One region of the Streptomyces sp. NPDC029956 genome, then DNA from elsewhere that is predicted to be linked to it. Evidence: riboswitches for the same ligand, from Rfam matches in the RefSeq annotation. Region 1 holds a riboswitch; the other holds the start of a gene.

What was found. A riboswitch is a leader RNA that binds a small molecule or an ion and turns the genes downstream of it on or off. The one in region 1 is predicted to bind glycine.
Region 2: linked by a shared signal. The riboswitch ahead of gcvT (glycine cleavage system aminomethyltransferase GcvT) and the one ahead of gcvP (aminomethyl-transferring glycine dehydrogenase) in region 1 are both predicted to bind glycine.

What each region holds. Positions count from the first base shown of each region.
Region 1 covers NZ_JBVHZJ010000079.1:6,186-15,725, forward strand. Annotated here, with positions in the region: gene ACZ4XX_RS36955 (FHA domain-containing protein) at 1-712, shown strand, start outside; gene ftsR (transcriptional regulator FtsR) at 742-1,485, shown strand; gene ACZ4XX_RS36965 (bifunctional nuclease family protein) at 1,627-2,100, shown strand; gene ACZ4XX_RS36970 (MerR family transcriptional regulator) at 2,293-2,970, shown strand; gene ACZ4XX_RS36975 (DNA polymerase IV) at 3,084-4,499, shown strand; gene ACZ4XX_RS36980 (PRC-barrel domain-containing protein) at 4,619-4,984, opposite strand; glycine riboswitch at 5,098-5,197, shown strand; gene gcvP (aminomethyl-transferring glycine dehydrogenase) at 5,375-8,260, shown strand; gene ACZ4XX_RS36990 (DUF5999 family protein) at 8,353-8,559, opposite strand; gene ACZ4XX_RS36995 (hypothetical protein) at 8,892-9,482, opposite strand.
Region 2 covers NZ_JBVHZJ010000074.1:28,400-37,939, forward strand. Annotated here, with positions in the region: gene ACZ4XX_RS36185 (enhanced serine sensitivity protein SseB C-terminal domain-containing protein) at 1-527, opposite strand, end outside; gene ACZ4XX_RS36190 (enhanced serine sensitivity protein SseB) at 669-1,409, opposite strand; gene ACZ4XX_RS36195 (AAA family ATPase) at 1,626-2,288, opposite strand; glycine riboswitch at 2,440-2,538, shown strand; gene gcvT (glycine cleavage system aminomethyltransferase GcvT) at 2,712-3,836, shown strand; gene gcvH (glycine cleavage system protein GcvH) at 3,914-4,291, shown strand; gene ACZ4XX_RS36210 (serine hydroxymethyltransferase) at 4,316-5,584, shown strand; gene ACZ4XX_RS36215 (L-serine ammonia-lyase) at 5,771-7,141, shown strand; gene ACZ4XX_RS36220 (hypothetical protein) at 7,204-7,443, opposite strand; gene ACZ4XX_RS36225 (FAD-dependent monooxygenase) at 7,625-8,947, opposite strand; gene ACZ4XX_RS36230 (ABC transporter ATP-binding protein) at 9,168-9,540, shown strand, end outside.

The DNA.
Region 1 (9,540 bases):
CGAGGTCGGTGGCCAGGGCGGTGACGTTCCCGGCGCGTACGGCGCGTCGTCTGTTGACCCTGCCGGGGCCGCCCGCATAGGTTTCGGAGAACCATCAACCTCAAGTACGGGTGGAGGGTTCACCCCCGATCCGTATGCGACACAGACCTCGGCGGGTCAGCCGCGGCAGGAGGATGCGTCCATGCCGGTGTGTACGAGGTGCGGTCACCGCAACGCGGCCGACAGCCGTTTCTGCTCCCACTGCGGCACGCCGCTGCGGGGCGGAGTCGCTCCCGAGCGTGCTTCCGAGACGACGTCCACGATCTCCATCTCGGGCCTTGAGGCCTACGACGCGGAGGTCACCGGCCAGACCCAGCTGCCCTCGCTCTCTCCCGAGGCGCTGGCGGCCGTCGAGGCCCTGCCGTCCGGTTCCGCGCTCCTCGTGGTGCGTCGTGGGCCGAACTCCGGCAGCCGCTTCCTGCTCGACGGTGAGCTGACGACGGCCGGCCGTCACCCGCAGAGCGACATCTTCCTGGACGACTTCACGGTCTCCCGGCGCCATGTCGAGTTCCGGCGGGCCCAGGACGGCAGCTTCACCGTCGCCGACGTCGGCAGCCTCAACGGCACGTACGTCAACCGCGAGCCGATCGAATCGGTCGTCCTGTCCAACGGCGACGAGGTGCAGATCGGTAAGTACCGCCTGGTCTTCTACTCGAGCCAGCGGGGCATGTAGCGCCTCGGAGAAGCCTTCAGGGAAGGTCCATGCTGCGAACACCGACGGGCGGTGCCGGTGCCGGCACCGCCACCGCGGGCGACCGGCTGGTCAGCATCGGCACGGTGCTGAACCAGTTGCGCGACGAATTTCCCGAAGTGACCATCTCCAAGATCCGGTTCCTGGAGGCCGAGGGGCTCGTGGAGCCCCGGCGTACGGCCTCCGGGTACCGGAAGTTCAGCCCGCAGGATGTCGAGCGGCTCGCTCAGATCCTGCGGATGCAGCGGGACCACTACCTTCCGCTGAAGGTCATCCGTGAGCACCTCGACGCCCTCGCGCGCGGGGAGACGATCAAGCTCCCGGCGCCCGGGCGCCGGCGGGATCTGATCGAAGGGGCCTGGGCGCAGGACGCCGAGCCCCCCACCGCCGCGCGGATCGGGCGGGCCGAACTGATGGCCGCGGCCGAGGTCACCGAGACGGAGCTCCTGGCGTGGGAGTCGTACGGTCTGATCTCCGAGACGGACGGCGGCGGCTACGACCCCGAGACCGTGACCGTCGCGCGGCTCGTCGCGGATCTGGGGCGATTCGGCCTCGAACCCCGGCATCTGAGGGCCGTCAAGGCCGCCGCGGACCGCGAGGCCGGTCTGATCGAGCAGGTCGTCGCGCCGCTGCGCCGGCACCGCAACCCGCAGACCAGAGCCCACGCGGAGGCCACCGCGCAGGAGCTCGCCGCACAGTCGGTGCGGCTGCACGCCGCACTCGTACAGACCGCGCTGGGCATTCGGCTGCAGTGAGCCCGTGAGTTCTCGGGGCCGATTCGTGCCGGGTTCGGGGCGGGTTCTTGTCGGGTTCGTACCGGGTTCGGGGCGTGTGCGGGGGTGGGCTTGGGTGGGCCCGACTATCCAAACCGGTCGGGCACGTCCTAGGGTTGCTGTGTGAACGAGCTCGACGTTGTGGGTGTCCGGGTGGAAATGCCCTCCAACCAGCCGATCGTGCTCCTGCGTGAAGTGGGAGGCGATCGGTACCTCCCCATCTGGATCGGACCGGGTGAGGCGACCGCGATCGCCTTCGCCCAGCAGGGGATGGCCCCTCCGCGGCCGCTGACGCACGACCTTTTCAAGGACGTGCTGGAGGCTGTGGGACAGGAACTCACCGAAGTCCGCATCACGGATCTGCGTGACGGGGTCTTCTACGCCGAGCTGGTCTTCGCCAGCGGCGTCGAGGTGAGCGCGCGGCCTTCGGACGCGATAGCACTGGCCCTCCGGACCGGAACGCCGATCTACGGCAGTGACGGTGTGCTGGACGATGCCGGCATCGCGATTCCGGACGAGCAGGAGGACGAGGTGGAGAAGTTCCGCGAGTTCCTCGACCAGATCTCACCGGAGGATTTCGGGACCAACAGTCAGTGAGTCGAAGCGGCGCGGCCGCTGGCCGTTCGCGGAGTGCTGTCAGAGCATTCGAGTAGCCTTTCCCCGGCGAGAGAGACGCGAAACCACTCTCAGGGTGATTATCACTCGGCGTGCCGAGTGTGGCGATCGTTGACGCACCCCGAGTGACTGCCTACCTTCGTGTGGGCAGGTCAAGGACGGAGGGTCGGCGTGATGAGCAGCGCGGACGGTACGGCAGGCAGCTCGCTCGGACGCGTGTCCGGAGACAGCGGTCCGTATCCGCTTCACGGCAGTGTGGGCGACTTCGGTACGGGTTCGGGTACGGACGCCGGTGCGGGCGGCGGCGCGGCCGCGGGCCCCGGGGGTGCTTCCGGTACCGGTCCCGGCGCGGCGGGTGAGACGGTCGGCTATCGCGGCCCCACGGCCTGTGCTGCGGCCGGGATCACCTATCGCCAGCTGGACTACTGGGCGCGTACGGGGCTCGTGGAGCCGAGCGTGCGGCCCGCGTACGGGTCGGGGACCCAGCGGCTCTACAGCTTCCGCGACGTCGTCGTGCTGAAGATCGTCAAGCGTTTCCTCGACACCGGGGTCGCCCTGCAGAACATCCGGGCCGCGGTGCAGCACCTGCGTGCGCGGGGCTTCCGCGATCTGGAGCGGATGACGCTCATGAGCGACGGGGCCACGGTGTACGAGTGCTCCTCGCCGGACGAGGTCGTCGACCTGCTCCAGGGCGGGCAGGGTGTCTTCGGCATCGCCGTCGGCGTGGTCTGGCGGGACGTCGAGGCGGCGCTCTCGCAGCTGCACGGGGAGCGGGTCGACACGGGCGAGACGCTCGTGGGACACAACCCGGGGGACGAGCTGGCGCGGAGGCGTCGGGACCGGGCCGTCTGAGGGGCTGGGACCTGGCCCTTCGGGGGCCGGTGGGGCTTGGCCCCCGGGTTCACGACTCGGGCCGTGCGGTGTGGTGGGGGCCGTTGTCAGTGGTGTGAGGCAGCATCGGACGTGTGAGAGCCGCGCCCACCATCCTGCATCTCGACATGGATGCCTTCTTCGCCGCCGCCGAGCAGGCGTCGAAGCCCAGCCTGCGCGGAAAGCCCGTGGTCGTCGGCGGTCTCGGGCCCCGTGGCGTCGTCGCCACCGCCTCGTACGAGGCGCGTCGCTTCGGAGTCCACTCGGCCATGCCCATGGGCCAGGCGCGGCGGCTCGCGCCGAACGCGGCCTATCTCGTACCCCGCTTCTCGTTCTACCGGTCGATCAGCGAGCAGGTCATGGAGCTGCTCGGACGGCTCTCACCGCTCGTGGAGCCGCTCAGCCTCGACGAGGCCTTCGTGGACCTGGAGGCCGGGGGCGTGGCCGACGACAGTGCGAGCGCGCGGGCGGCCGGTGAGCGGCTGCGGGTCGACATCCTGGCGACGACGGGGCTCTCGGGGTCCGTGGGGCTCGCGGGATCCAAGATGATCGCGAAGATCGCCTCCGAGGAGGCGAAGCCCGACGGCCTCGTGCTGATCGAACCCGGGACTGAGCAGGAGCTTCTCGCGCCGCGGTCGGTGCGGATCCTGCCCGGTGTCGGGCCGGCGACCGGTGAGCACCTCCGGCGGGCCGGGATGACCACCGTGTCCGACCTCGCGGAGGCGGGCGAGGACGAGCTCGTGCGGCTCCTGGGGCGGGCGCACGGGGCCTCGCTGTACCTGATGGCCCGGGGGTACGACGATCGGCCCGTGGTGGCCGAGCGGGACGCGAAGTCGGTCTCGGTCGAGGACACGTTCGACGTCGACCTGCACGACCGGGTCCGGATCAGGTTCGAGGTCGAGCGGCTCGCGGAGCGGTGCGTGGGGAGGTTGCGGGCCTCCAAGCACTCCGGGCGGACCATCGTCCTGAAGGTGCGGCGCTTCGACTTCTCGACGCTCACGCGGTCCGAGACGCTCCGGGGGCCCACGGACGATCCGGGTGTGGTGCGGGAGGCGGCGGGGCGGCTGCTCGAAGCGGTGGACACGACCGGGGGCGTGCGGTTGCTGGGGGTCGGGGTGAGCGGGCTCGCGGACTACACGCAGGAGGATCTGTTCGCTCAGGCGGGGGCCGAGGCGGGGCCGAGCGTGGGGTCGGAGGGGGCCTCGGTCACGGCCTCGGCGTCTGTGGAGGGAACCGCGGGTGACAGTGCTGCGGGCGCGACCGCCGGGTCTGCTGTGGCCTCTGTCGAGCCTGAGGCTCCTGTGCCTGCGCCTGTGGAGCGGCATTGGTCGCCCGGGCATGACGTCCGGCACGCCGTGTACGGCGCAGGGTGGGTGCAGGGGAGCGGGGTGGGGCGGGTGACGGTGCGGTTCGAGGAGCCGGGATCGGCGCCGGGGCGGGTCCGGACCTTCGCGGTGGACGATCCGGAGCTTGAGCCGGGGGAGGCGTTGCCGTTGGTGGGGCGGGGGTGAGCCGGCGGTTCGCGCGGTGGCGGGTGCCGGGTGCCGCGATGGTGTGCCCGGCCTTGCGGCCGGGCTTGTGTTCCCACCCGCACCGGCCGTGCAGCTGCGCGGCTGGTGCGGGTGGTCTCCTACTGGCCTGCCAGGTGTCCGAAGTCCGTGTCCGGAGCGTCCGACGGGGGTGAGGGGAGGGCCAGGCTGTAGTGCCGGTAGAGCTGGAGCTCTTGTTCCGGGGAGAGGTGGCGGCCCACCCCGAAGTCGGGGGCGTCCTTGATCAGGGCGCGTTCGTACGGGATGTGGAGGCCGTTGTCGATCAATTCGCTCGGTTCGAGCGGGACGAAGGCGTCCCGGCTGAACAGGCCCGTGCGGACCGCTGCCCATTCCGGGATGCCGGTCGCGTCGTCCAGGTACACCTCGTCCACGGTTCCGATCTTGTGTCCGTTCCGGTCGTACGCCTTGCGGCCGATCAGGCTGCGCGGATCGATATCGGTCTGCACGGTCCCTCCAACTGGTCGCAACTGCTCTACACCCCTACGAAAGTGCACAACTGGGATGTCGGCCACTTGAGCGATGGAAGCCGCAACCTCGCTGGTAGGCTGGCTGTGGCTGTCGACCCCGTGCGGGAGAGTCCCCCGGAGAAACCTTCCGGTGGGCGCCGAAGGAGCAAATCCTCCCCGGAATCTCTCAGGCCCCTGTACCGCGCGGACGAGGTCACTCTGGAAAGCAGAGCGGTGTCCGACGGCATGCGCTCTCACCGACGGTGAAAGCCGGCGTGCCATGAGGCGTGCCGGTGAAACTCTCAGGTTGAGATGACAGAGGGGGAGGCCGTCCGGGTACCCGCGCCGTGGTGCCCCTCGCAGGTCGTGACGACCAGGAGGCCTCCGTACATGACCGCCAACCGCATTCCGCTCTCCGAACTCGAACAGGGCATCCCGTTCGAGCAGCGGCACATCGGGCCCGACGCCGAGGCGCGCGCCAAGATGCTCGCCCAGGTCGGTTACGGCTCCCTCGACGAGCTCACGGCCGCCGCGGTGCCGGACGTCATCAAGAACACCGAGGCGCTGGGCCTGCCGGCCGCGCGCACGGAGGCCGAGGTGCTCGCCGAGCTGCGCACCCTCGCCGACCGCAACCAGGTCCTCGCGCCCATGATCGGTCTCGGCTACTACGGGACCTTCACGCCGCCGGTGATCCTCCGGAACGTGATGGAGAACCCGGCCTGGTACACGGCGTACACGCCGTACCAGCCGGAGATCTCGCAGGGGCGCCTCGAGGCCCTGCTGAACTTCCAGACCGTCGTCGCCGACCTCACCGGGCTGCCCACCTCGGGTGCCTCGCTGCTCGACGAGGGCACCGCCGCCGCCGAGGCCATGGCGCTCTCCCGGCGCGTCGGCAAGGTCAAGAACGGTGTCTTCCTCATCGACGCCGACGCCCTGCCCCAGACGATCGCCGTCATCGAGACCCGCGCCGAGCCGACCGGTGTCGAGGTCGTCGTCGCCGACCTGAGCGACGGCATCCCGGCCGAGGTCGCCGAGCGCGGTGTCTTCGGTGTGCTCGTCCAGTACCCCGGTGCCTCCGGTGCCGTGCGGGACATCAAGCCGCTGATCGACGCCGCTCACGAGCTCGGTGCGATCGTCACCGTCGCCGCCGACCTGCTCGCGCTCACCCTGCTCACCTCGCCCGGTGAGCTCGGGGCCGACATCGCCGTCGGTACGACGCAGCGCTTCGGCGTTCCCATGGGCTTCGGCGGTCCCCACGCCGGCTACATGGCCGTCCAGGACAAGCACGCCCGCTCCCTGCCCGGCCGTCTCGTGGGTGTCTCCGTCGACGCCGACGGCAACCGCGCGTACCGCCTGGCCCTGCAGACCCGCGAGCAGCACATCCGCCGCGAGAAGGCCACCAGCAACATCTGTACCGCTCAGGTGCTGCTCGCCGTCATGGCCGGCATGTACGCCGTCTACCACGGCCCCGAGGGCCTCCAGGGCATCGCGCGCCGTACCCACCGGTACGCCGCGATCCTGGCCGCCGGCCTCACCGCCGGGGGCGTGGAGCTCACCCAGGGTGCCTTCTTCGACACCCTCACCGCCCGCGTGCCCGGCAAGGCCGACGAGGTCGTGGCCGCCGCCCGCGAGGCCGGTGTGAACCTCTACCGCGTCGAAGCGGACCACGTGTCCATGTCGTGCGACGAGACCACCGGGCGGGCCCAGCTCGCCGCCGTGTGGGGCGCCTTCGGCGTCACCGCCGACGTCGAGGCCCTGGACGCCACCGCCGAGGACACGCTGCCCGCCGGGCTGCTCCGCTCCGACGCGTACATGACCCACCCGGTCTTCCACGCGCACCGCTCCGAGACCTCGATGCTGCGCTACCTGCGCAAGCTGGCCGACCGCGACTACGCGCTCGACCGCGGCATGATCCCGCTCGGCTCCTGCACGATGAAGCTGAACGCGACGACCGAGATGGAGTCGGTGACCTGGCCCGAGTTCGGCCAGATGCACCCCTTCGCCCCGGTCGAGCAGGCGCAGGGCTACCTCACGCTCATCACCGAGCTGGAGGAGCGCCTCTCCGAGGTCACCGGCTACGACAAGGTGTCGATCCAGCCGAACGCCGGTTCGCAGGGCGAGCTGGCCGGCCTCCTCGCCGTCCGTGCCTACCACCGAGCCAACGGTGACGAGCAGCGCACCGTCTGCCTCATCCCGTCCTCCGCGCACGGCACCAACGCCGCCTCCGCGGTGATGGCCGGCATGAAGGTCGTCGTCGTGAAGACCGCCGACGACGGTGAGGTCGACGTCGCGGACCTGCGCGCCAAGATCGAGCAGTACCGCGACGAGCTGTCCGTGCTGATGATCACCTACCCGTCGACGCACGGCGTCTTCGAGGAGCACGTCGCCGACATCTGTGCCGAGGTCCACGAGGCCGGCGGCCAGGTGTACGTCGACGGCGCCAACCTCAACGCGCTCGTCGGTCTCGCCAAGCCGGGGCACTTCGGTGGCGACGTCTCGCACCTGAACCTGCACAAGACCTTCTGCATCCCGCACGGCGGCGGCGGCCCGGGCGTCGGCCCGGTCGGTGTCCGGGCGCACCTCGCCCCGTACCTGCCCAACCACCCGCTCCAGCCCACCGCGGGCCCGGAGACCGGCGTCGGCCCGATCTCGGCCGCCCCGTGGGGCTCCGCGGGCATCCTGCCGATCTCGTGGTCGTACGTGCGCCTCATGGGCGGCGAGGGCCTCAAGCGCGCCACGCAGGTCGCCGTCCTCGCGGCCAACTACATCGCCAAGCGCCTCGAGCCGCACTTCCCGGTGCTCTACACGGGCCCGGCCGGTCTGGTCGCCCACGAGTGCATCGTGGACCTGCGTCCGCTGTCCAAGGCGACGGGCGTCACGGTCGACGACATCGCGAAGCGCCTGATCGACTACGGCTTCCACGCACCGACGATGTCGTTCCCGGTGGCCGGCACGCTGATGATCGAGCCGACCGAGTCCGAGGACCTGACCGAGCTCGACCGCTTCTGCGACACCATGATCGCGATCCGGGCCGAGATCGAGAAGGTCTCCTCGGGCCAGTGGCCGGCGGAGGACAACCCGCTGCGCAACGCCCCGCACACCGCGGCGGCGCTGGGCGGCGAGTGGAACCACGCGTACACGCGTGACGAGGCCGTCTTCCCGGCCGGCGTCTCGGCCGCCGACAAGTACTGGCCGCCGGTGCGCCGCATCGACGGTGCCTTCGGCGACCGGAACCTGGTCTGCTCCTGCCCGCCGCTGGACGAGTACGACAACTGAGCATGACCTCGGCCGCGTACGACGGTCGAGCGTGAATCGAGGGCCGGTTCGGAGGACGTCTCCGGGCCGGCCCTCGGGCGTTGCGCGTGCCGTCAGGCGGCGGTCGTCACCTGGCCCGTCGACAACGGCCGGTGCGGAGCGATGATCTGCCCGTCCGGCAGCAGTTCACCGGTGTCCTCGAAGAGCAGGACGCCGTTGCACAGCAGGCTCCAGCCCTGCTCCGGGTGGTGCGCCGTCAGTCGGGCCGCCTCGCGGTCGGCGGAGTCGGCGGTGGGACAGGCAGGCTGGTGCTGGCACATGGGTGGGTTCTTTCGCTGCGTCGTAGTGGATGTCCTGCGGCTCTTCGCGCTCATCGCCGCCCCCGTCGGTCGGTTCGGTTCCGATCCCAGTCTTGCCCCATGGACGGTCTTCCGCAGGGATTTCGCGGCAGCTCGTCCTTTCCTGGGAAGACGCATCACCCGCAGGGGCGGTTCAGGTCAACTGCACGGTCTCTTTGGGTGGTTCGGAGTGGTCCCAGTGGGCTAGTCCGTCCGGGAGGGGTGTTCGGGCGGCGCGTTCGGGCCGGGTGCTCGGACAGCAGTGCGCCCCGTGACCCGGGCGGGTCACGGGGCGGTGACGCTCGTGCGGTGGATCAGGCGGGCGCCGCCGAGCCCAGGAGGGGCGGCGGCGCGAGGCGCGTACTGAGCACGGGCAGGAGGTCGGCGACGGGGTACGGACGGTGGGCCGCGATCCCCGGCGGGGCGGGCGCCAGTGGCACCATCAGATCCGCCGCGGCCGGGGTGGTGGTGGCGCCGTCCGCCTCCGGCTCGGCGTGCAGCCAGAGGGTCAGCATGTAGAGCTCCGGTACGGAGAGCAGTCGCGGCTGGTACGGGCCGGGCAGCGCCTCGGCCTGGAGCAGCGCCCGCTCCGTCGCGGTGACGTAGGGCCCCTCGAAGAAGTGCGAGAAGGACCAGCCGTCCGGGGTCAGCATGGTGTCCGCGGCGGCGATGGCCCGGCCCCCGTTCCTGATCAGGAAGCGCCAGCCGGCGAGACGGGTGCGGGGGGCCTGCCCGGGGGTCCCGGCGACGCCGAGGACATGTACGGGCAGGGGGAGTTCGGGGCTCAGTGGTCCCTGCGCGGCCCGCAGGGCGGGAGTTCGCGCCTCACGGACGGCGGTCGGTGAGCCGAGGGCCGCGAGGACGCTGCGGAGGGCCGGCGCAGGGGCCGGGGAGGGTCGGAGCATGGTGGGTCGCCTCTCACTCAGGAGACACGGTGATGCGTGGGCAGGTACGACGGCGCTG
Region 2 (9,540 bases), on a different contig from region 1:
GAGCCGAGCGCGGGCTGGACCCAGCCGCGGCGCAGTGCCCGGACGGCCGGGGTGCGGTGCGCGTTCTGCGTGAGGAGCGCGTAGAACTGCGGGATCTCCAGGGTGGGCTCGGTGACCCGGAGCGGCCCTGCGGGCATCCGGTCGAGTCCGGTGGCGATCCGGCGCAGGTCGGCCCAGGGGATGCCGACACCGCCGCCGGGGGCGTGCGGATTCAGCCAGACGCCCCAGCGGTCGGGGTAGAGGGCGCGGGCGATCTCCCGGCCGGTGACGAGTTCGTGGGCGCGGTGCCAGCCCGAGGCGGCGAGTTCCTGGGCGGAGGTGACGCAGGGCGCGTAGCCGAAGCCGTCGACCTCCATGTTCCCGTACTGGGCGTCGGACGAGCCGGGCGAGCCGTGCCAGAGCAGCATCCAGAGCTCGCCGTCGGCGAGGGCGTGCAGCAACTGCTCGTACGCGTCGTAGCGTCCGGGTGCCACCTGGCGCAGCATGTGCTCGACCTGTCCGGTCGCAGCGGTGCCTGACGCGCTCACCCTGGGTCCCGCCCCTCTTTCGTCACCACGTCTGTTCCGACGTCCGTCCTACGACGTCCGTCCTACGACGTCCGTCCTGACGGCGTCTGTCCTGACGACGTCGTCCTGCTGTCGAGAAGTTCAGCTTAAACAGGCCGTCCGTCACACGGCGGCGCGCTGGTAGAAGGGGCGCACCCGCTCCAGCATCCAGTCGCCGACCGGGTCCTGTGCCATGTCGAGCAGGATGAGGTTGACCGGCCAGGCGCATTCGACGCGGCCGAGGGCACGGCCGAGGGCGTCCAGCGGCGCGTTGCGGTCGACGCCGTCCCAGGCGACGAGCTGGACGCCGATGAAGAGGGCGGGTTCGGTGCCCTCGACGCTGGCGAGCGCCCGGCGGGCGGTGGTGACGACGCCGGTGGCCTCGAACTCGGCGGACGCGGCGGCGAGGAAGTCGACGGGGTCGTCCTGCCAGTCGGGCTCGAAGAGCCGGACGCGGCCGCCGGTGGCGGGCCCGTCGAGCGGGGTGCGGCCGACACGGCAGAGCTCGGCGACGGCCGGCGGGGGCAGCGGCACGCCGACGACGCCGCCCGGGTTCACGGCGATGCCGAGCTGCGGGGGCAGGCCGCGGGCGAAGTCACGGGCCGGGGCGACGGTGAACGACATGTGGCTGCCGACGCAGGCGAGGAACTGCTCCTCGGAGCTGAAGACGGGGACGTACGCCGCGCCGTCGATCTCCATGGTGGCGAGGTCCAGGTTCGCGCTGTCGGGTCCGCCGCCGTTGGGCAGGGGCACCCAGATCGGGCTGCGGCCGAGGACCTCGACCAGGCGGGCGCCCGCCGAGGGGTTGCCGAGGGAGGCGGCAAGAACCTCTTCCAGCTCGTTGCCCGGCCACGTCACGTCCACGGTCCCGTTTCCCCTTCTCGCACGGCCTGCCGTACCGGCCGCCCCGGCAGCACCCTAACGCCGCCCCGGCGCCGCCGTGGCCAAAAGAAGGGGTACGGGCACTCCTGGACAGGGGCGTACGTCACAGCGGCCCGCGTCGGCGCCGACCGGCGTACGTCACAGCGGCCCGCGTCGGCGCCGACCGGCGTACGTCGCGGGCGTCCGCCTCGGGCCGCCTCACGTCGCCTGGCGGAAGCCGATCTTCCGCAGGGTGTCCGCCGCGTCCCGGTCGAGCAGGGTCGCGGAGGCGCAGCCGTGCGGCAGCCGGCCGGACTCCGCCGCCCGGACCAGCCGGGCGACGGCCCGCCGGTGCCGGGCGAAGGCGTACGACGACACGCCCCGGCCGCGGGCCCGCTGGCCCTCACGGGCGGTCCCCGGGTCGACGTCGAGCAGGACCAGGTGGAGGGACCGTCCGCGGCGGCGGGCCTCCCGGGCGAGCCAGCCCCGCACCCAGGACTGGGTGCCGCAGTCGTGGACGATCACTCCGGCGCCGGATCTCAGGGTGCGGCGCAGCCCCGCGTAGTGCGCGATCCGCACCAGCGGGCGGTAGACGGCGTACGGCAGGAGACGGGGCATCCGGGCCTCCCAGCGCTCCCGGGTGTCCTGCGAGTCGATGCCGGCGCCCTCGGCGGCGCGCCGCATGAGGGTGGACTTGCCGCTGCCGGGCAGCCCGGAGACGACCACCAGGTCCCCGGCGGCGAAGGTGAGGGCGCGGGGGCCGCGGCCGCCGCGCTCGCGCAGGTCCCGCAGGAGCCGCCCGCGGCCACGGGTCCGGGCACGGGCTCGCTGGGACGGTATGCCGGTACTCGGCGCGTAAGCGCCGGTGTGCTGGAACCTCATCGCTTCTCCCCCTGCCGGGCCTGGGAAGACCCTTGCCCACAAAGTGTAAAGAAGCGGTAATGGGACACAAGCGATGTGCCCCGCCGACCTCGCGTGCAATGATGTGCGCGCCAGGCGCGCACAGTCGCCACACAATCGCATACCGGCCGCTCGAATCCGCGCGGGAGAGTTCCGGACGCCAGGCGTGTCCGGACGCCGAAGGAGCAAGACCCTCCCTTGAATCTCTCAGGCCCCGTACCGCGTGGATGAGGCAGATCTGAAAAGCGGGACACCTGCCGTGTCCCCACCCAAGGTGCAAACCGATCTCTCGGCGACGAGATGCTCTCGGTGAACCTCTCAGGTTCCATGACAGATGGGGAGGACGTCCTCGCCCGTCATGTGTTTTCGTCACCGATCACGCCCTTGGGACCCGGGAGCCACCCCATGAGCACTGCCCCCCGTCTGACCGCCCTCGATGCCCTGCATCGTTCGCTGGGCGCGACCATGACCGACTTCGCCGGCTGGGACATGCCGCTCCGGTACGGCAGCGAGCGGGACGAGCACATCGCCGTCCGCACCAAGGCGGGTCTCTTCGACCTCTCCCACATGGGTGAGATCACCGTCACCGGCCCGCAGGCGGTCGAGCTCCTCGACCACGCCCTGGTCGGCAACATCTCCACGGTGGGCGTCGGCCGTGCCCGCTACACGATGATCTGCCAGGAGGACGGCGGCATCCTCGACGACCTGATCGTCTACCGCCTCGGCGAGACGGAGTACATGGTCGTCGCCAACGCCTCCAACGCGCAGATCGTCCTGGACGCGCTGACCGGGCGCGCCGCCGGCTTCGACGCCGAGGTGCGGGACGACCGTGACGCGTACGCCCTGATCGCGGTCCAGGGCCCGGAGTCCCCCGGCATCCTGAAGGCGATCACCGACGCCGACCTGGACGGGCTGAAGTACTACGCCGGCCTGCCCGGCACGGTCGCCGGTGTGCCCGCGCTGATCGCCCGTACCGGCTACACCGGCGAGGACGGCTTCGAGCTGTTCCTGAAGCCCGAGCACGCCGAGGGCGTCTGGAAGGCGCTGACCGAGGCCGGCGCGCCGGTCGGTCTGATCCCCTGCGGCCTGTCCTGCCGCGACACGCTCCGCCTGGAGGCGGGCATGCCGCTGTACGGCCACGAGCTGACCACCGCGCTGACCCCCTTCGACGCGGGCCTGGGCCGGGTCGTGAAGTTCGAGAAGACGACCGACGACGGCCGTTTCGTCGGCCGTGAGGCGCTCGAGAAGGCCGCCGAGCGCGCCGAGACCGCCCCGCCGCGCAAGCTGGTGGGTCTGGTCGCCGAGGGCCGTCGGGTCCCGCGTGCCGGCTTCTCCGTCGTCAAGGACGGCGTGGTGATCGGCGAGGTCACCTCCGGCGCCCCGTCCCCGACCCTCGGAAAGCCGATCGCCATGGCGTACGTGGACGCGGCGCACGCCGAGCCCGGCACCCAGGGTGTAGGTGTGGACATCCGCGGCACCCACGAGCCGTACGAGGTCGTCGCGCTGCCGTTCTACAAGCGCCAGAAGTGACGTATCCGTCTCACCTCGCGTCTCACCCCGCAAGACCCACGTTCATCAGCACTCCCTCGATCCAGGAGAATCAGGTCATGAGCAACCCCCAGCAGCTGCGCTACACCAAGGAGCACGAGTGGCTGTCGGCCGTCGAGGACGGTGTCGCGACGGTCGGCATCACGGAGTTCGCGGCCAACGCGCTCGGTGACGTCGTCTACGCCCAGCTCCCGGCTGTCGGCGACTCGGTGACCGCGGGCGAGTCCTGCGGCGAGCTGGAGTCCACCAAGTCGGTCAGCGACCTGTACGCCCCGGTGACGGGCGAGATCGTCGCGGCCAACCAGGACGTCGTGGACGACCCGTCCCTCGTGAACACCGCTCCGTTCGAGGGTGGCTGGCTGTTCAAGGTACGGCTCACGGGCGAGCCTGAGGACCTGCTCACCGCCGACGAGTACGCCGCCTTCACCGCCGGCTAAACCGAGACCCCTAGGGATCGATTCATGTCGCTTCTGAACACTCCCCTCCACGAGCTGGACCCGGACGTCGCCGCCGCCGTCGACGCCGAGCTCCGCCGTCAGCAGTCCACCCTCGAGATGATCGCCTCGGAGAACTTCGCTCCGGTCGCCGTCATGGAGGCGCAGGGCTCCGTCCTCACCAACAAGTACGCCGAGGGCTACCCGGGCCGCCGCTACTACGGTGGCTGCGAGCACGTCGACGTGGCCGAGCAGATCGCGATCGACCGGATCAAGGACCTGTTCGGCGCCGAGTACGCCAACGTCCAGCCTCACTCCGGTGCCTCCGCGAACCAGGCCGCCCTCTTCGCGATCGCCCAGCCCGGCGACACGATCCTGGGTCTGGACCTGGCGCACGGCGGTCACCTCACCCACGGCATGCGCCTGAACTTCTCCGGCAAGCAGTTCAACGTGGTCGCCTACCACGTGGACGAGGCCGGTCTGGTCGACATGGCCGAGGTCGAGCGCCTCGCCAAGGAGCACCGCCCCAAGGTGATCATCGCGGGCTGGTCCGCCTACCCGCGCCAGCTGGACTTCGCCGAGTTCCGCCGGATCGCGGACGAGGTCGAGGCCTACCTGTGGGTCGACATGGCCCACTTCGCGGGTCTGGTCGCGGCCGGTCTGCACCCGAACCCGGTCGAGTACGCGGACGTGGTGACCTCCACCACGCACAAGACGCTCGGCGGCCCCCGCGGCGGCATCATCCTGGCGAAGAAGGAGTTCGCGAAGAAGCTGAACTCCTCGGTCTTCCCCGGTTTCCAGGGCGGCCCGCTGGAGCACGTGATCGCGGCCAAGGCCGTCTCCTTCAAGGTCGCGGCCTCGGAGGAGTTCAAGGAGCGCCAGCAGCGCACCCTGGACGGCGCCCGCATCATCGCCGAGCGCCTGGTCCAGGACGACGTCACCGCCCACGGTGTCTCCGTCCTGTCCGGCGGTACGGACGTCCACCTGCTCCTCGTCGACCTGCGCGACAGCGAGCTGGACGGCCAGCAGGCCGAGGACCGGCTCCACGAGGTCGGCATCACGGTCAACCGGAACGCCGTTCCGAACGACCCGCGCCCGCCGATGGTCACCTCGGGTCTGCGCATCGGTACGCCGGCGCTCGCGACCCGCGGTTTCCAGGCCGACGACTTCACCGAGGTCGGCGACATCATCGCGGAGACCCTGAAGCCCGGCTTCGACGCCGACAAGGCCGCGTCGCTGAAGGCCCGGGTGACGGCGCTCGCCGACAAGCACCCGCTGTACCCCGGTCTGAAGTAATTTCGTACGCTTTTGTTCCGCGGCCGGTCTGCGACCGTTCGTCCGGAACCTTCGGGGCACCGCGCACACTGGACAGTGAGCGCGGTGCCCCACCCCATGTCCTCGCTCCGTACCGCACGTCCTTCTTCGCGCTTTTCTGCTCCACCCCGGCAGACAACGGCGTCTAGCCCCCACAAGGAGTCCTCCGTGGCCATCTCGGTCTTCGACCTGTTCTCGATCGGCATCGGCCCGTCGAGCTCCCACACGGTGGGCCCGATGCGCGCGGCCCGGATGTTCGCCCGCCGCCTGAAGAACGAGGGCCTGCTCGCCCACACCGCGCACGTCCGGGCGGAGCTGTACGGCTCCCTCGGCGCGACCGGCCACGGCCACGGCACCCCGAAGGCCGTCCTGCTGGGCCTGGAGGGCAGCTCGCCGCGCACGGTGAACGTGGAGACCGCCGACGACGAGGTCGAGCGGATCAAGTCGAGCGGCCGGATCAACCTGCTCGGCGCGCACGAGATCCCCTTCGACTTCGACGCCGACCTGGTCCTGCACCGGCGCAAGGCCCTGCCGTACCACGCCAACGGGATGACGATCTTCGCGTACGACGCGGAGGGCGGCCTGGTCCTGGAGAAGACGTACTACTCGGTCGGCGGCGGCTTCGTCGTCGACGAGGACGCCGTCCAGGGCGAGAACCCGATCGTCCCCGACGACACCGTCCTGAAGTACCCCTTCCGCACCGGCGACGAGCTGCTCCGCCTCGCGAAGGAGACCGGTCTGTCGATCTCCGCGCTGATGCTGGAGAACGAGAAGGCCTGGCGCACCGAGGACGAGATCCGTGCGGGCCTCCTGGAGATCTGGCGGGTCATGCAGTCCTGCGTCTCGCGCGGCATGGCCCGCGAGGGCATCCTGCCCGGCGGCCTGAAGGTCCGCCGGCGCGCCGCGAACCTGGCCCGCAAGCTGCGGTCCGAGGGCGACCCGAAGATGCACGCCATGGAGTGGATCACCCTCTACGCGATGGCCGTGAACGAGGAGAACGCGGCGGGCGGCCGGGTGGTCACCGCCCCGACGAACGGCGCGGCCGGCATCATCCCCGCCGTTCTGCACTACTACACGAACTTCGTGCCCGGCGCCGACGACGAGGGCATCGTCCGCTTCATGCTGGCGGCCGGCGCGGTCGGCATGCTCTTCAAGGAGAACGCCTCGATCTCCGGCGCCGAGGTCGGCTGCCAGGGCGAGGTCGGCTCGGCCTGCTCGATGGCGGCGGGCGCCCTCGCCGAGGTCCTGGGCGGCTCCCCGGAGCAGGTGGAGAACGCGGCCGAGATCGGCATGGAGCACAACCTGGGCCTGACCTGCGACCCGGTCGGCGGCCTGGTCCAGATCCCGTGCATCGAGCGCAACGGCATGGCGGCGGTCAAGGCCGTCACGGCGGCGAAGATGTCGATGCGCGGCGACGGCAGCCACCTGGTCTCCCTCGACAAGGTCATCAAGACCATGAAGGAGACCGGCGCGGACATGAGCGTGAAGTACAAGGAGACCGCGCGCGGCGGTCTCGCGGTGAACATCATCGAGTGCTGAATCGGTTGTTCACCTGACGGTCCCCGGGCCGGGCGGCCGCCGCCGCCCGGGCCGGGGCCGGGTCAGTAGCGCACCCAGAGCACGTGGACGTTCGGGTGCGTCGGGCCGAAGGGCTCGCAGAGGAACAGCGCGCCCCAGAGAGGCCGGCCCGCCACGCCGGCCGCCTGGCACTCGGCGTACGAGGCGTGGTGGCTGCGGGCGTAGAAGCCGGGGCCCGCGGCCTCGGCGGAGCCGGCGGTGCCGAGCGCGAGGGCTCCGGCCGTGGCCGCGGTGGCGAGTGCGGCTGCGATGCGACGGTACATGGCATGTCCTCCTGGAAACGCCGGGATGCCCTGGCGGAGTGCGTGACGATGCGATGTGGAGCGTTGCGGTGCGATGCGGTGCGGAACGTGCCGGCTGCGCAGCCGGGACGAACGTACCGTCGCGAGCAGGGTCGCACAATAGGTCCAGACCAATGCGCGGGGCTTGTCGCCCCGACCGCCGTCACGCCGGGGTCGGCACCACGCTCCTGCCCGTCTCGTGGGCGTACAGCATCGCCCGGTCGCGGAGGGCGGCGTGGACGGCCATGCGGGCGTCGCGACGGCGCTGGGCCGGGCCGTCGGGCAGGTGCAGGATGCCGGCGTTGCCGCGCGAGCCGCGCTGGATCTCCGCCGTGCGGGGAATCCGGAGCGACTGGTAGCGGTCGAGCCGGGCCGCGGTCGTCGACGGCGCCGGGTCGGCCAGACAGGCCGCCAGGTCCATCGCGTCCTCGACCGCCTGGTTCGCGCCCTGCGCCATGAACGGCAGCATCGGGTGGGCCGCGTCGCCGAGCAGGGTCAGCCGGGGCGAGGACCAGACGTCCAGCGGCGGCCGGTCGTGCAGCGCCCACTGGAGGGTCGTCTCCACGGCGCCCACGACGTCCGCGACCAGACCGGTCCAGCCGCCGAACACCCGGCGCAGTGCCTCCGGGTCGCCCGGGACCGACCAGGACTCGCCCGGGGACTGCGCCATCGGCACCGTCGCCGCGAAGCTCAGGTACTCCCCCGCCGCGACCGGGTAGCACACGAAGTGCCCGCCCGGGCCGAGCCAGAGGCGCACCAGAGACGCGCGGGCCGCGTCCGGGAGCCGGTCCATGGGCACCAGACCCCGGTAGATGCCGAGCCCCGAGAACTCGGGCTCGTCGCGCCGGAACGCCTCACGGACCGTGGAGTGGATGCCGTCGGCGCCCACCACCAGCTCCGCCCCGCGGACGGTCCCGTCCTCGAAGCTCAGCCGGACGCCGTCACCCGACGCCTCCGTCTCCCGCGCCTCGCTGAGGCGTTCGCCCAGCTTGAGGCTGCCCTCGTCGACGAGGGTGAGGAGCGCGTCGTGGAGATGCGCCCGGTGCACCGTGTAGTACGGGGCCCCGAACATCCGCTCGCACTCCGCGCCGAGGGGTGTCCGGGCGATCGGCCGCCCGCTCCACCCCCGTACCTCCATGGCCTCGATCGCCACCGCCCGCTCGCGCAGGGCCGGGCCGAGGCCGAGCCGCAGCAGCGGCCTGACCGCGTTGGGCGAGAGCTGGACTCCCGCCCCCACCTCCGCGAGCCGCCGCGTCTGTTCGTACACCGTGTACGAGACACCCATGGAGGAGAGCGCGCCGGCCAGCGTCAGTCCGCCGATGCCGGCACCGACCACCGAGACGTGCGGCCGCTCCTCCGCTCCCCACTCGTCCAGATCCCCGAACCGCACCTTTGAGACCGCCTTCCGCGTCGCTGCTGTGTCGGCACCGTCGGCGTCGCCGGCCGCGGTCTCCCGCAGCCCGGCCGTCCGCCGCACCCCGAGCATGGGTCGCCCACCGGCCCCCGGCAACGCGGGTCACGCCCCCCTCTGACAACTGTCGCGGCTTCCATGACGTCCGTCACCGCCGCCCCCACGGGCCCGGCCCGGCCCGCCGGCCCGCACCTAACGTCGAGGCTGCGCCCCGGAGTCCGTCTGCGGGCGACGACCCCACGACGTCCCACCACCACGCCGGGAGGCACACAGTGACACGAGCCGAGGGACCGCGGTGACCGCCGCGGTGGCCGTGGAAGGCCTGCAGAAGCGGTACGGCGACCACGAGGCCGTGCGCGGCGTCGACTTCAGCGTCGCGGAGGGCGAGATCTTCGCCCTGCTCGGGCCGAACGGCGCGGGCAAGACCACCACCCTGGAGATCCTGGAGGGCTTCCGGGAGCGCGACGGCGGGCGGGTCGAGGTCCTCGGCCGCGACCCCGGCGTCAAGGCCGACGGCCACTGGCTGCGCGGCCAGGTCGGCCTCGTCCTCCAGGACATCGCCGTGGAGCCCTATCTGTCGGTACGGGAGACCGTGGCCCGCAACGCCGGCTACTACCCGGACCCGCGGAACGTCGACGAACTGCTCGACCTCGTCGGCCTGAACGAGA